DNA from 2 places in the Parazoarcus sp. PS-13 R2A genome. Region 1 is predicted to be linked to the other one. Evidence: predicted binding sites of a transcription regulator. Region 1 holds the regulator's gene; the other holds the start of a gene.
The links. The regulator sigma-54, encoded in region 1, starts transcription at its own class of promoters, with help from an activator protein. The targets are predictions, from matches to a motif close to TGGCACGCTTNCTGCTNA.
Positions count from the first base shown of each region.

Region 2: a site for sigma-54 is predicted at 2,598-2,615, ahead of AC22G6_RS12710 (hydrogenase small subunit). Genes of this name have one in related genera too.

Region 1 is NZ_JBYEXN010000009.1:64,323-69,636, forward strand. It holds gene hprK (HPr(Ser) kinase/phosphatase) at 1-146, opposite strand, end outside; gene ptsN (PTS IIA-like nitrogen regulatory protein PtsN) at 115-600, opposite strand; gene hpf (ribosome hibernation-promoting factor, HPF/YfiA family) at 734-1,057, opposite strand; gene AC22G6_RS10250 (RNA polymerase factor sigma-54) at 1,075-2,529, opposite strand; gene lptB (LPS export ABC transporter ATP-binding protein) at 2,555-3,277, opposite strand; gene recX (recombination regulator RecX) at 3,264-3,713, opposite strand; gene recA (recombinase RecA) at 3,743-4,780, opposite strand; gene AC22G6_RS10270 (CinA family protein) at 4,809-5,314, opposite strand, start outside.
Region 2 is NZ_JBYEXN010000012.1:84,925-90,238, forward strand. It holds gene sstT (serine/threonine transporter SstT) at 1-857, opposite strand, end outside; gene AC22G6_RS12705 (L-serine ammonia-lyase) at 941-2,320, opposite strand; gene AC22G6_RS12710 (hydrogenase small subunit) at 2,686-3,780, shown strand; gene AC22G6_RS12715 (nickel-dependent hydrogenase large subunit) at 3,783-5,314, shown strand, end outside.

The sequences.
Region 1 (5,314 bases):
ATCAGGTTGAGGTGGCCAATCAGGTCGGCTGGCCAGATGCGCTCTTCGGCAACAGAGAGAACCGCGTCGATACTGCCGCTGACATGGGTCAGCTGCAGACGTTCGCGGTTGTCTTCATACAGCTGCGAGAGGCTCGTTTGTCGCATCGGTACCCCAGTCGTTGAACAGGGTGTGGAGCGCCTGTGCGTCGGGTGCGGCCTGCAGCTGTTCGCGGAAGCTGCGATCGCTGAACATCTGCGCCAGCTCCGACAAGAGCTGAAGGTGGGTTTCGTTGGCCTGTTCGGGTACCAGCAGGACAAACAGCATGTTCACCGGACGACCATCGGGCGCATCGAACTGCACCGGGGCTTCTAGACGGAGAAACGCGCCGGCTGCGTCCTTCAGGCCCTTGATGCGGCCGTGGGGAATGGCAATGCCCTGGCCGAGGCCGGTCGATCCAAGGCGTTCGCGCGCAAACAGGCTGTCAAACACCATGCTGCGGGCGATGCCCTGATTGTTTTCGAACAACAGGCCGGCCTGTTCGAAGACGCGCTTCTTGCTGCTGGCGTCGAGGTCGGCAACCACGTTCGAAAGTGGCAGGAGTTGGGAGATGAGGCTCATGCGCTTTGGGGCTCACGCAACGCCGCCGGAGCGGACGCAACGCTGAAAGGTCTCTCAGGCCCGGGCAAAGCCGGACCGCCAAATTGAGCGGCGGATTATAACTTCACCCGGGTCCGAAAGGCCTGGTGAAAAATCACGCCTCGGGAGTCTGGTGCTTGTGCGAGTCGTGGTGGTGATCGGTGCTCTTCTGCTTGTACTTGAGCACCTGGCGATCGAGCTTGTCGGTCATCGCATCGATGGCAGCGTAGAGGTCGGCGTCGGCGCTTTCGACGTGAATGTCCTTGCCGCGCACGTGCACGGTGACTTCAGCCTTCTGGTCGAGTTTCTCAACGGAAAGGATCACGTTCACGCTGGTAACGTTGTCGAAGTGACGGATCACGCGGTCAAGCTTGCCGGAGACGTACTCGCGGATGGCCGGTGTCACTTCAACGTGGTGTCCGGTGATGTTGAGATTCATGTTAACTCCTCTTGGTATCAAAGCGTTTTACGCAGACTGACCGGCGGGATATTGAGTGATTCGCGGTATTTGGCGATTGTGCGCCGCGCGACCACGATACCCTGCTGGCCCAACAGATCGGCAATCTTTGCGTCGGACAGGGGTTTCTTTCTGTCTTCGGCGTCCACCAGCTGGCGAATCAAGGCACGAATCGCTGTGGAAGAAGCCGCACCACCGGTGTCGGTGGCAACGTGACTGCCGAAAAAATACTTGAGTTCGAATACGCCGCGCGGCGTCGCCATGTACTTCTGGGTGGTGACGCGCGATACGGTTGATTCATGCAGCTCGAGCTGGTCCGCGATCTCCCTGAGGGTCAATGGACGCATTGCCACCTCGCCATGATCGAAGAACTGTCGCTGCTGGTCAACGATGGCCTGAGATACACGCAAAATGGTATCAAAGCGCTGTTGTACGTTCTTGATCAGCCAGCGTGCTTCCTGCAGCTGGCCGGTCAGACCGCCGCCCTGGCCGCGGTTCTGCTGCAGCAGGCTGGCGTAGAGCTGGTTGATGCGCAGGCGCGGCATGGCTTCGGCGTTGAGCGACACCGTCCACCGGTTGCGGATCTTGCGCACCACGACATCGGGCAGGACGTAGCGGGTTTCTTCGTTGGAATGCTGCGAGCCCGGATGCGGGTCGAGGCGGCACACCAGCGCCTGAGCATCGCGCAGGGCGTCGTCGTCGCACCCGGTGAGGCGCTTGAGCTTTGCAAAGTTGCGTTCGGCCAGCAGCTCGAGGTGCTGTTCGACGATGACCAGCGCCAGGTCGCGGCAGCTGCCTGCAGGCATGGCGCGCAGCTGCAGGCCGAGGCACTCCTGGGGGGTGCGTGCGCCAATGCCCGCCGGTTCGAGCTGCTGCACGTGCCGCAGGGCAATCGCGAGGTCGTCGAGGTCGTAGTCGAGTTCGGGCGGGAGCAGTTCGAGCAGGTCTTCGAGCTCCTGGTGCAGGTAGCCGTCGCTATCGAGCGCTTCGATGATGAAGCGCACCAGCATGCGGTCACGGTCCGTCAGCGGGGACAGGGCAACCTGCTGATCGAGATAGTCGCGCAGCGAGGTGCCTGCGGCCTGGAATTCCTGGAAGTCGCTGTCCTCGTCGTCGTCGCTCTTGCTGCTGGCGCCGCTGCCGGTGCCTGACCAGTCCATGCCTTCGTCAAAGTCGGCCGATTCGTTCTCGTTTCGGGGCTCGGCTTCCTGGGTGGTCTCGGTGCTGGTCTCGCGCGGGGTCTCGGTTGCGGGCTGCGCATCGTTGCCGACAGCGGACGGTGCGAAGTCGCTGCCGTCGCCGTCCTCACGCTCGAGCATCGGGTTCTCCAGCAGAAAGCGTTCGATTTCCTGGTTGAGCTCGAGCGTGGAGAGCTGCAGCAGTTTGATGGACTGCTGCAGCTGCGGGGTGAGCGTCAGGTGCTGCGAGAGCTTGAGCTGAAGGGTTGGTTTCATGATGCCAGTCGGGGGCGTGCCGGAATCAGAGGCGGAAGTGTTCGCCGAGGTAGACCTGGCGCACTTGTTCGTTGGCGATGATCTCGGGCGGCTTGCCGCTGGCAAGCACGCGGCCGTCGGTAATGATGGTTGCGCGGTCACAGATGCCGAGCGTCTCGCGCACGTTGTGGTCGGTGATCAGCACGCCGATGTTGCGCTCCTTCAGAAAGCGGATGATCTTCTGGATGTCGAGTACGGCGATCGGGTCGACCCCTGCGAAAGGCTCGTCCAGGAGGATGAGGCGCGGGTCGGTGGCAAGCGCACGTGCAATCTCGCACCGTCTGCGTTCTCCGCCTGACAGCGAGATGGCGGTGTTGTCGCGCAGGTGCGCAATGCCAAGTTCTTCGAGCAACTCTTCCAGGCGTTCGTCGATCTGCGCCACCGGCAGCCCGCGGAGCTCGAGCACTGCACGAATGTTCTCGGCGACCGTGAGCTTGCGGAACACGCTCATTTCCTGCGGCAGATAGGACAGCCCCAGGCGTGCGCGAGCGTGGATCGGCAGATCGGTCAGGCGTGCGTCGTCGAGCGTAATCTCGCCGCCGTCGGCGCGCACCAGACCTACGATCATGTAGAAGCAGGTTGTCTTGCCTGCGCCATTGGGGCCCAGCAAGCCGACCACTTCGCCCGAGCCAACCTCGAACGAAACATCATGGACGACTGTGCGCGCCTTGTAGCGCTTTTGCAGGCCGGTGACCTTAAGCAGACTCATCGGGGGCTTCTTTCAACAGTTTGCAGATCACGTCAGTGGAAAAACCACGGGTTTGCAGGAAACGCGCCTGGCGCGCCCATTCGCGGCGATCGTCAGGTGCGAGGCCAAATCTAGACTGCCACACTGCACGGGCGCGGTCGAGTTCGGATTCCACACATTCGCTCTCGATGGCCTCGTCGATCAAGTCCTTCGATACGCCACGCCTCGCGAGCTCGTGGCGCAGCCGCTGGCTGCCAAACCGGGCAGCCTTGCTGCGAACCCACGCTTCGGCAAAACGGGTGTCGGAGAGCAGTTCGAGTTCGCTCATGCGAACCAGTACGGCTTCGATCTCCTCGGCGCTGCCATATGGAGACAGCTTGCGCGCAAGCTCCGCCCGCGAGTGATCCCGACGGGCGAGATGGCGCAGCGCGCGTTCGCGCAGACTCGGCTCGCCCATCAGGGGTCAGCGTCCGGACGGGGCGGAGATCAGGCTTCGGAAGCGACGGGTGCCGCGCCACCGAGCGCGGCCATTTCGCCGAGTCCGACCGCTGCGCGAACCTTGTTCTCGATTTCGCGAGCCAGCGCCGGGTTTGCGCGCAGGAACTCGCGTGAGTTGTCCTTGCCCTGGCCTATCTTGTCGCCGTTGTACGAATACCAGGCGCCGGACTTGTCGACGATCTTGTAAGTCACGCCGAGGTCGATGATCTCGCCTTCGCGGGAGATGCCTTCTCCGTAGAGAATGTCGAAGTGCGCTTCCTTGAACGGCGGCGCGACCTTGTTCTTGACGACCTTGACGCGCGTTTCGGAGCCAACGACTTCGTCGCCCTTCTTGATGGCACCGGTACGCCGGATATCCATGCGGACCGAAGCGTAGAACTTGAGCGCGTTACCACCGGTGGTGGTTTCGGGGCTGCCGAACATGACGCCGATCTTCATCCGGATCTGGTTGATGAAGATCACGAGCGTGTTCGTGCGCTTGATGTTGGCGGTCAGTTTGCGCAGCGCCTGCGACATCAGTCGTGCCTGGAGGCCCGGCAGCTGGTCGCCCATCTCGCCTTCGATTTCGGCTTTCGGGGTCAGTGCGGCGACGGAGTCGATGACGACGATGTCCACGCCGCCCGAACGCACCAGCATGTCGGCGATTTCGAGCGCCTGCTCACCGGTGTCGGGCTGGGAAATCAGCAGGTCGTCGATGTTGACGCCGAGTTTCTCGGCGTAGCCCACGTCGAGCGCATGCTCGGCGTCGATAAAGGATGCGGTGCCGCCGAGCTTCTGCATTTCGGCGATGACCTGGAGGGTCAGCGTGGTCTTGCCGGACGATTCCGGACCGTAGATCTCGACTACACGGCCACGCGGCAGGCCGCCCAGGCCGAGGGCAATGTCCAGCCCGAGCGAGCCGGTGGAGACGGTCTGGATGTCGCGCTCGATACTGCCGTCGCCCATCCGCATGATCGAGCCCTTGCCGAATTGCTTCTCGATTTGAGAGAGCGCGGCGGCAAGCGCCTTGGCCTTGTTGTCGTCCATGAGTGGTCCTTCCTGAGTGAGACGCGAATTATGGCACAGAGCTTGCTGAGATGCTGCTGTCCGAATCGGTAAAGCGAAGGACCTCTTCAAGTGCGGCGATGACGGTCTGCCGCCGCACGGCTTCGCGGTCGCCGTCGAAGTGGCGGGTGGTGGGGAATACATCGCCCCGGCGCAGCGCAGTGGCGATGCAAACCGTGCCCACCGGCTTCGCCGCACTGCCGCCGCCGGGCCCGGCAATACCTGAAACCGCGACGGTAATACTGGCAAGGCTGTGCTTCAGGGCGCCGGCAGCCATCTCCGCAACCGTGGCTTCACTCACCGCGCCATGCGCAGCGAGCGTCCCGGTGCCGACGTCGAGCATGTCGATCTTCGCTGCGTTCGAGTAGGTGATGAAGCCGCGGTCGAACCAGGTCGAGCTGCCCGCCGTGGCGGTGACGACCTCGGCAATCCAGCCGCCAGTGCAGGATTCTGCGGTGCCCAGCATCCAGCCCTTGCGGGTCAGGGCCTCGCCGACGCGGGCCGAGAGTTGTTCTA
Region 2 (5,314 bases), on a different contig from region 1:
GTGTCTTCGTGCAGGTCCAGGCGCTTGCACAGCTCCATGTTGATCGGGATGTTGGCGGCCGAACTGCGGGTGAAGAATGCGGTGATCGCGCTTTCGCGCAGGCAGGTCAGCACCAGCGGGTAGGGATTGCGGCGGGTCTTCAGGAATACGATCAGCGGATTGACGACCAGGGCAACGAAGATCATGCAGCCGACGATGACCAGCAGCAGCCTGGCGTAGTCGAGCAGGGCGTCGAGTCCGGACTCCACGAGCGTGCTGGCCACGAGGCCGAAGATGCCGAGCGGGGCGAAGCGGATCACGAGCCTGACGATCTTCGATACGGCTTCGGAAAGGTCGGAGAGCATCGTCCGGGTGGTGTCGGACGCGTGGCGCAACATGATGCCGAGGCCGATCGCCCAGCTCAGGATGGCAATGAAGTTCGCTTCCATCAGGGCCTTGGCAGGATTCGAGACCGCGCTCAGCAGCAGGTTCTTGAGTACGCCGACGATGCCGCCCGGTGGCGTGCCGCTCACTGCGGGCGCGTCGAGAACGAGGGTGGTGGGAAACGCAAAGCTGGCGGCGACCGCGACTGCCGCGGCGCCCAGCGTACCGAGCAGATAGAGGATCAGCACCGGGCGGATGTGCGTGGGCTGACCGCGCCTGTGGCTGGCGATTGACGCAATCACCAGCAGGAAGACCAGTACCGGCGCCACCGACTTGAGCGCAGAAATGAAGACGTCTCCGAGGAGCGATACGGAGCGTGCCAGGTCGGGGGCGAGCAGGGCGAGGGCGATGCCGCAGATCAGGCCGACGACGATCTGGGTGATGAGGCTGGTTCTCAGCATGAAAACGGGGGAACGGCTTACTGCGGTGTTCATGACGTGTTTCCTGTCGTGTCGCGTGTGTTGCGGTTAGAAAGGCCACGCAGCCGGGTGGGGCTGCAGGGCCTGCGGCGGAGCGGTCAGCACTCGGTAAAGTTGACCGCCAGCCCGCCGCGCGAGGTTTCCTTGTACTTGTCCAGCATGTCACGCCCGGTGTCGCGCATGGTGCGGATCACCTGGTCGAGCGAAATGGCGTGCGAACCGTCTCCTCGCAGCGCCAGTTGTGCAGCGTTGATTGCCTTGATCGAGGCCATTGCGTTGCGCTCGATGCACGGCAGTTGTACCAGCCCGGCAACCGGGTCACAGGTCAGGCCCAGGTTGTGCTCAAGCCCGATCTCCGCCGCATTCTCCACCTGTTCGGGCGTGCCGCCCATGATCTGCGTCAGGCCGGCGGCCGCCATCGCGCAGGCCGAACCGACTTCGCCCTGGCAGCCAACCTCGGCACCGGAGATCGAGGCGTTCTTCTTGCACAGGGTGCCGATCGCCGCTGCGGTCAGCAGAAAATCGACCACGTCCGCTTCGTCGCTGCCCGGATGAAAGTTCATGTAGTAGTGCAGAACGGCAGGGATGATGCCGGCCGCGCCATTGGTCGGCGCAGTCACTACGCGGCCACCCCCGGCGTTTTCTTCATTCACCGCGAGGGCATACAGATTGACCCAGTCGAGCGCAGCCAGGGTGTCGCTGATGAAGTTGCGGCCGTGTTCGAGCCCGCTCAGTTTTTCGTGCAGGGCATGTGCGCGACGCCGCACCCTGAGGCCCCCCGGCAGCACGCCCTGCTGTTCGATGCCGCGCGTCACGCAGCTGCGCATGGCCGCCCAGATCTGCAGCAGCGCAGCACGCGTCTCGTCCTCGCTGCGCCACGCGAGTTCATTCTCCAGCATGACCTCGCTGATACGCAGCGAATGCTTTTTGCAGATCGCGAGCAGTTCCGCTGCGCTGTCGAATTCGTGCCGCAACGTCGTCTGTGGCACCAGGCCCGCATCTGCCGCGGCCTGGGCCTCGTCGATGACGAAGCCACCGCCGATCGAGTAGAAGGTGTTCTCGTACACCACGCCAGTGTCACCGTGCGCGATGAGTTTCAGTGCGTTGGGGTGATAGGGCAGGCTCACCGGCAGCAATCGCATGTCGCGATCCCAGTGAAAAGGCAGGGCATGGGTTCCGCCAAGGCGCAGGCTCGCGGTCTGCCGGACCTCGGCCACCGCGGGGGCGATGAAGTCCGGGTCAACTTCGTCCGGGCGCTGGCCCATGAGGCCGACGATCACCGCATGATCGGTGCCGTGCCCGATTCCGGTCGCGGACAGCGAGCCATACAGCCTTGCCTCGATGCGGCTCACGCTGGTGGTGAGTTGTCTCGCGTCGAGCTCCGCTGCGAAGTCGTGCGCCGCCCGCATCGGCCCGATGGTGTGTGAGCTCGACGGGCCGATGCCAATCTTGAACAGGTCGAGAACGCTGATGGACATGGCGGCACCTTCATGAAAATGGCGGATTCAGGGCCGTCAGACCGCAGACCCTGAGCCGCGATTCTGTGGTGCGGGGCCGGGCTTTTCAATTGGTGATTGTCCTCTCCCCTGATTCCTGCCAGCTCGCCCCGGCGCGGCGCGGCTGTGCGACGCCGGGTACGCAGCGATCAGCTGCTTTTCGGAAGTGGAAACCATCTTGCCTGGGCGGACCGTCGGCAGATTTTCAGTGGCTTCTTAACGTGTTGATTATCATGAGGAAAGTGATTTCACTGGGCTTTGGCATGGTTCTTGTGTTGTCTCCCGGCATGTGCCGCCGCGCTGCCTGGCTGCGGGGTCAGAAGAAAGACCTTCGAGGGAGACATTCCATGACTGAAACCTTCTACGACGTGCTGCGCCGTCAGGGCATCACACGTCGCAGTTTCCTCAAGTTCTGCAGCCTTACCGCGACTTCGCTGGGGCTGGGTTCGGCCGCTGCGCCGCAGATCGCCCATGCGCTGGAAACCCGGCCGCGCACTCCGGTGCTGTGGCTGCACGGACTGGAGTGCACCTGCTGTTCGGAGTCCTTCATCCGTTCTGCGCATCCGCTGGCCAAGGACGTGGTGCTGTCGATGCTCTCGCTCGACTATGACGACACCCTGATGGCGGCCGCCGGCCACCAGGCCGAGGCCATCATCGAAGAGGTCAAGCGCAAGTACAAGGGCAACTACATCCTGGCGGTGGAAGGCAACCCGCCGCTCAACGAGGATGGCATGTACTGCATCCACGGTGGCCGTCCCTTCATCGAGGTGCTGAAGGAAACCGCTGCCGACGCCAAGGCCATCATCTCGTGGGGCTCGTGTGCTTCCTGGGGCTGCGTGCAGGCGGCCAAGCCCAATCCCACCCGGGCCACGCCGGTGCATAAGGTCATTTTCGACAAGCCCATCATCAAGGTGCCGGGCTGTCCGCCGATCGCCGAGGTCATGACCGGCGTCGTCACCTACATGCTGACCTTCGATCGAATCCCCGAACTCGACCGTCAGGGGCGGCCGAAGATGTTCTACGGCCAGCGCATTCACGACAAGTGCTACCGCCGGCCGCACTTTGACGCCGGTCAGTTCGTCGAGGAGTGGGACGACGAAAACGCGCGCAAGGGCTACTGCCTGTACAAGGTCGGCTGCAAGGGGCCGACCACTTACAACGCCTGCTCCACAGTGCGCTGGAACAGCGGTGTGTCCTTCCCCATCCAGTCCGGCCACGGCTGTATCGGCTGCTCGGAAGACGGCTTCTGGGACAAGGGCAGCTTCTACGACCGGGTCACCGACATCAAGCAGTTCGGCATCGAGGCCAATGCGGACAAGGTCGGCGCCACCGCAGCCGGCGTGGTCGGTGCATCGGTTGCAGCGCACGCGGCCGTGACCGCACTGGCGCGAGCGCGCAGCACGCCCGGACTCGACAACAAACCGCAAGCGGGAGACAAGTGATCATGGGCTCGTACGAGACGCAGGGCTTCAAGCTCGACAACACCGGCAAGCGCGTGGTGGTCGACCCGGTGACCCGGATTGAGGGCCACATGCGGGTCGAGGTCAACCTCGACGAAAGCAATGTGATCCGCAACGCGGTGTCGACGGGCACCATGTGGCGCGGGCTGGAGGTGATTCTGAAGGGGCGCGATCCGCGCGATGCATGGGCCTTTACCGAGCGCATCTGCGGCGTGTGTACCGGCACTCACGCACTGACCTCGGTGCGCGCGGTGGAAGACGCGCTGAAGATCGACATACCCGAGAACGCCAACTCGATCCGCAACATCATGCAGCTCACACTGCAGGTGCATGACCATCTGGTGCATTTCTACCACCTGCACGCGCTCGACTGGGTCGATGTGGTGTCGGCGCTCAAGGCCGACCCCAAGGCCACGTCGGCGCTCGCGCAAAGCATCTCGAACTGGCCCAACAGCTCACCTGGCTATTTCCGTGACATCCAGAACCGGCTGAAGAAATTCGTCGAGTCCGGTCAGCTCGGCCCCTTCATGAACGGCTACTGGGGCAATCCTGCCTACAAGCTGCCGCCCGAAGCCAACCTGATGGCGGTCACGCACTACCTGGAAGCGCTCGACTTTCAGAAGGAAATCGTCAAGATCCACACCATCTTCGGCGGCAAGAACCCGCATCCGAACTGGCTGGTGGGTGGGATGCCATGCGCGATCAATGTGCACGACACCGGCGCGGTGGGCGCGATCAACATGGAGCGCCTCAACCACGTTAGCTACATCATCGACCGCTGCATCGAGTTCGTCGACCAGGTCTACGTGCCCGACCTGACCGCCATCGCGAGCTTCTACAAGGACTGGCTCCATGGTGGTGGCATCTCCTCGCTGTCGGTCATGTCCTACGGTGACATTCCCGACCGCGCCAACGACTACTCCGCGTCCAACCTGCTGCTCCCGCGCGGCGCCATCATCAACGGCGACCTGTCGAAGATTCACGAGATCGATCTGCGTGATCCGGATCAGGTGCAGGAGTTCGTCACCCACAGCTGGTACAGCTATCCGGACGAGACCAAGGGCCTGCACCCCTGGGACGGCATTACCGAGCCCAACTTCGTGCTCGGCAAGAACACCAAGGGCACGAAGACGCGCATCGAGTCGCTGGACGAGGAGGGCAAGTACTCCTGGATCAAGTCGCCGCGCTGGCGCGGACACGCGATGGAAGTCGGCCCCCTGTCGCGTTACATCATCGGCTACGTGCAGAACAACCCGGAGTTCAAGGAGCCGACCGACAAGCTGCTGACCGATCTCGGACTGCCGCTGCAGGCCTTGTTCTCCACGCTGGGACGTACCGCTGCGCGTGGCCTGGAGGCCTCGTGGGCGGCGCACAAGATGCGCTACTTCTTCGACAAGATGATGGCCAACATCAAGGCGGGCGATGAGTCCACCGCCAATGTCGACAAGTGGGACCCGTCGCGCTGGCCAGCCGAGGCCAAGGGCGTCGGCTTCACCGAGGCACCGCGCGGCGCGCT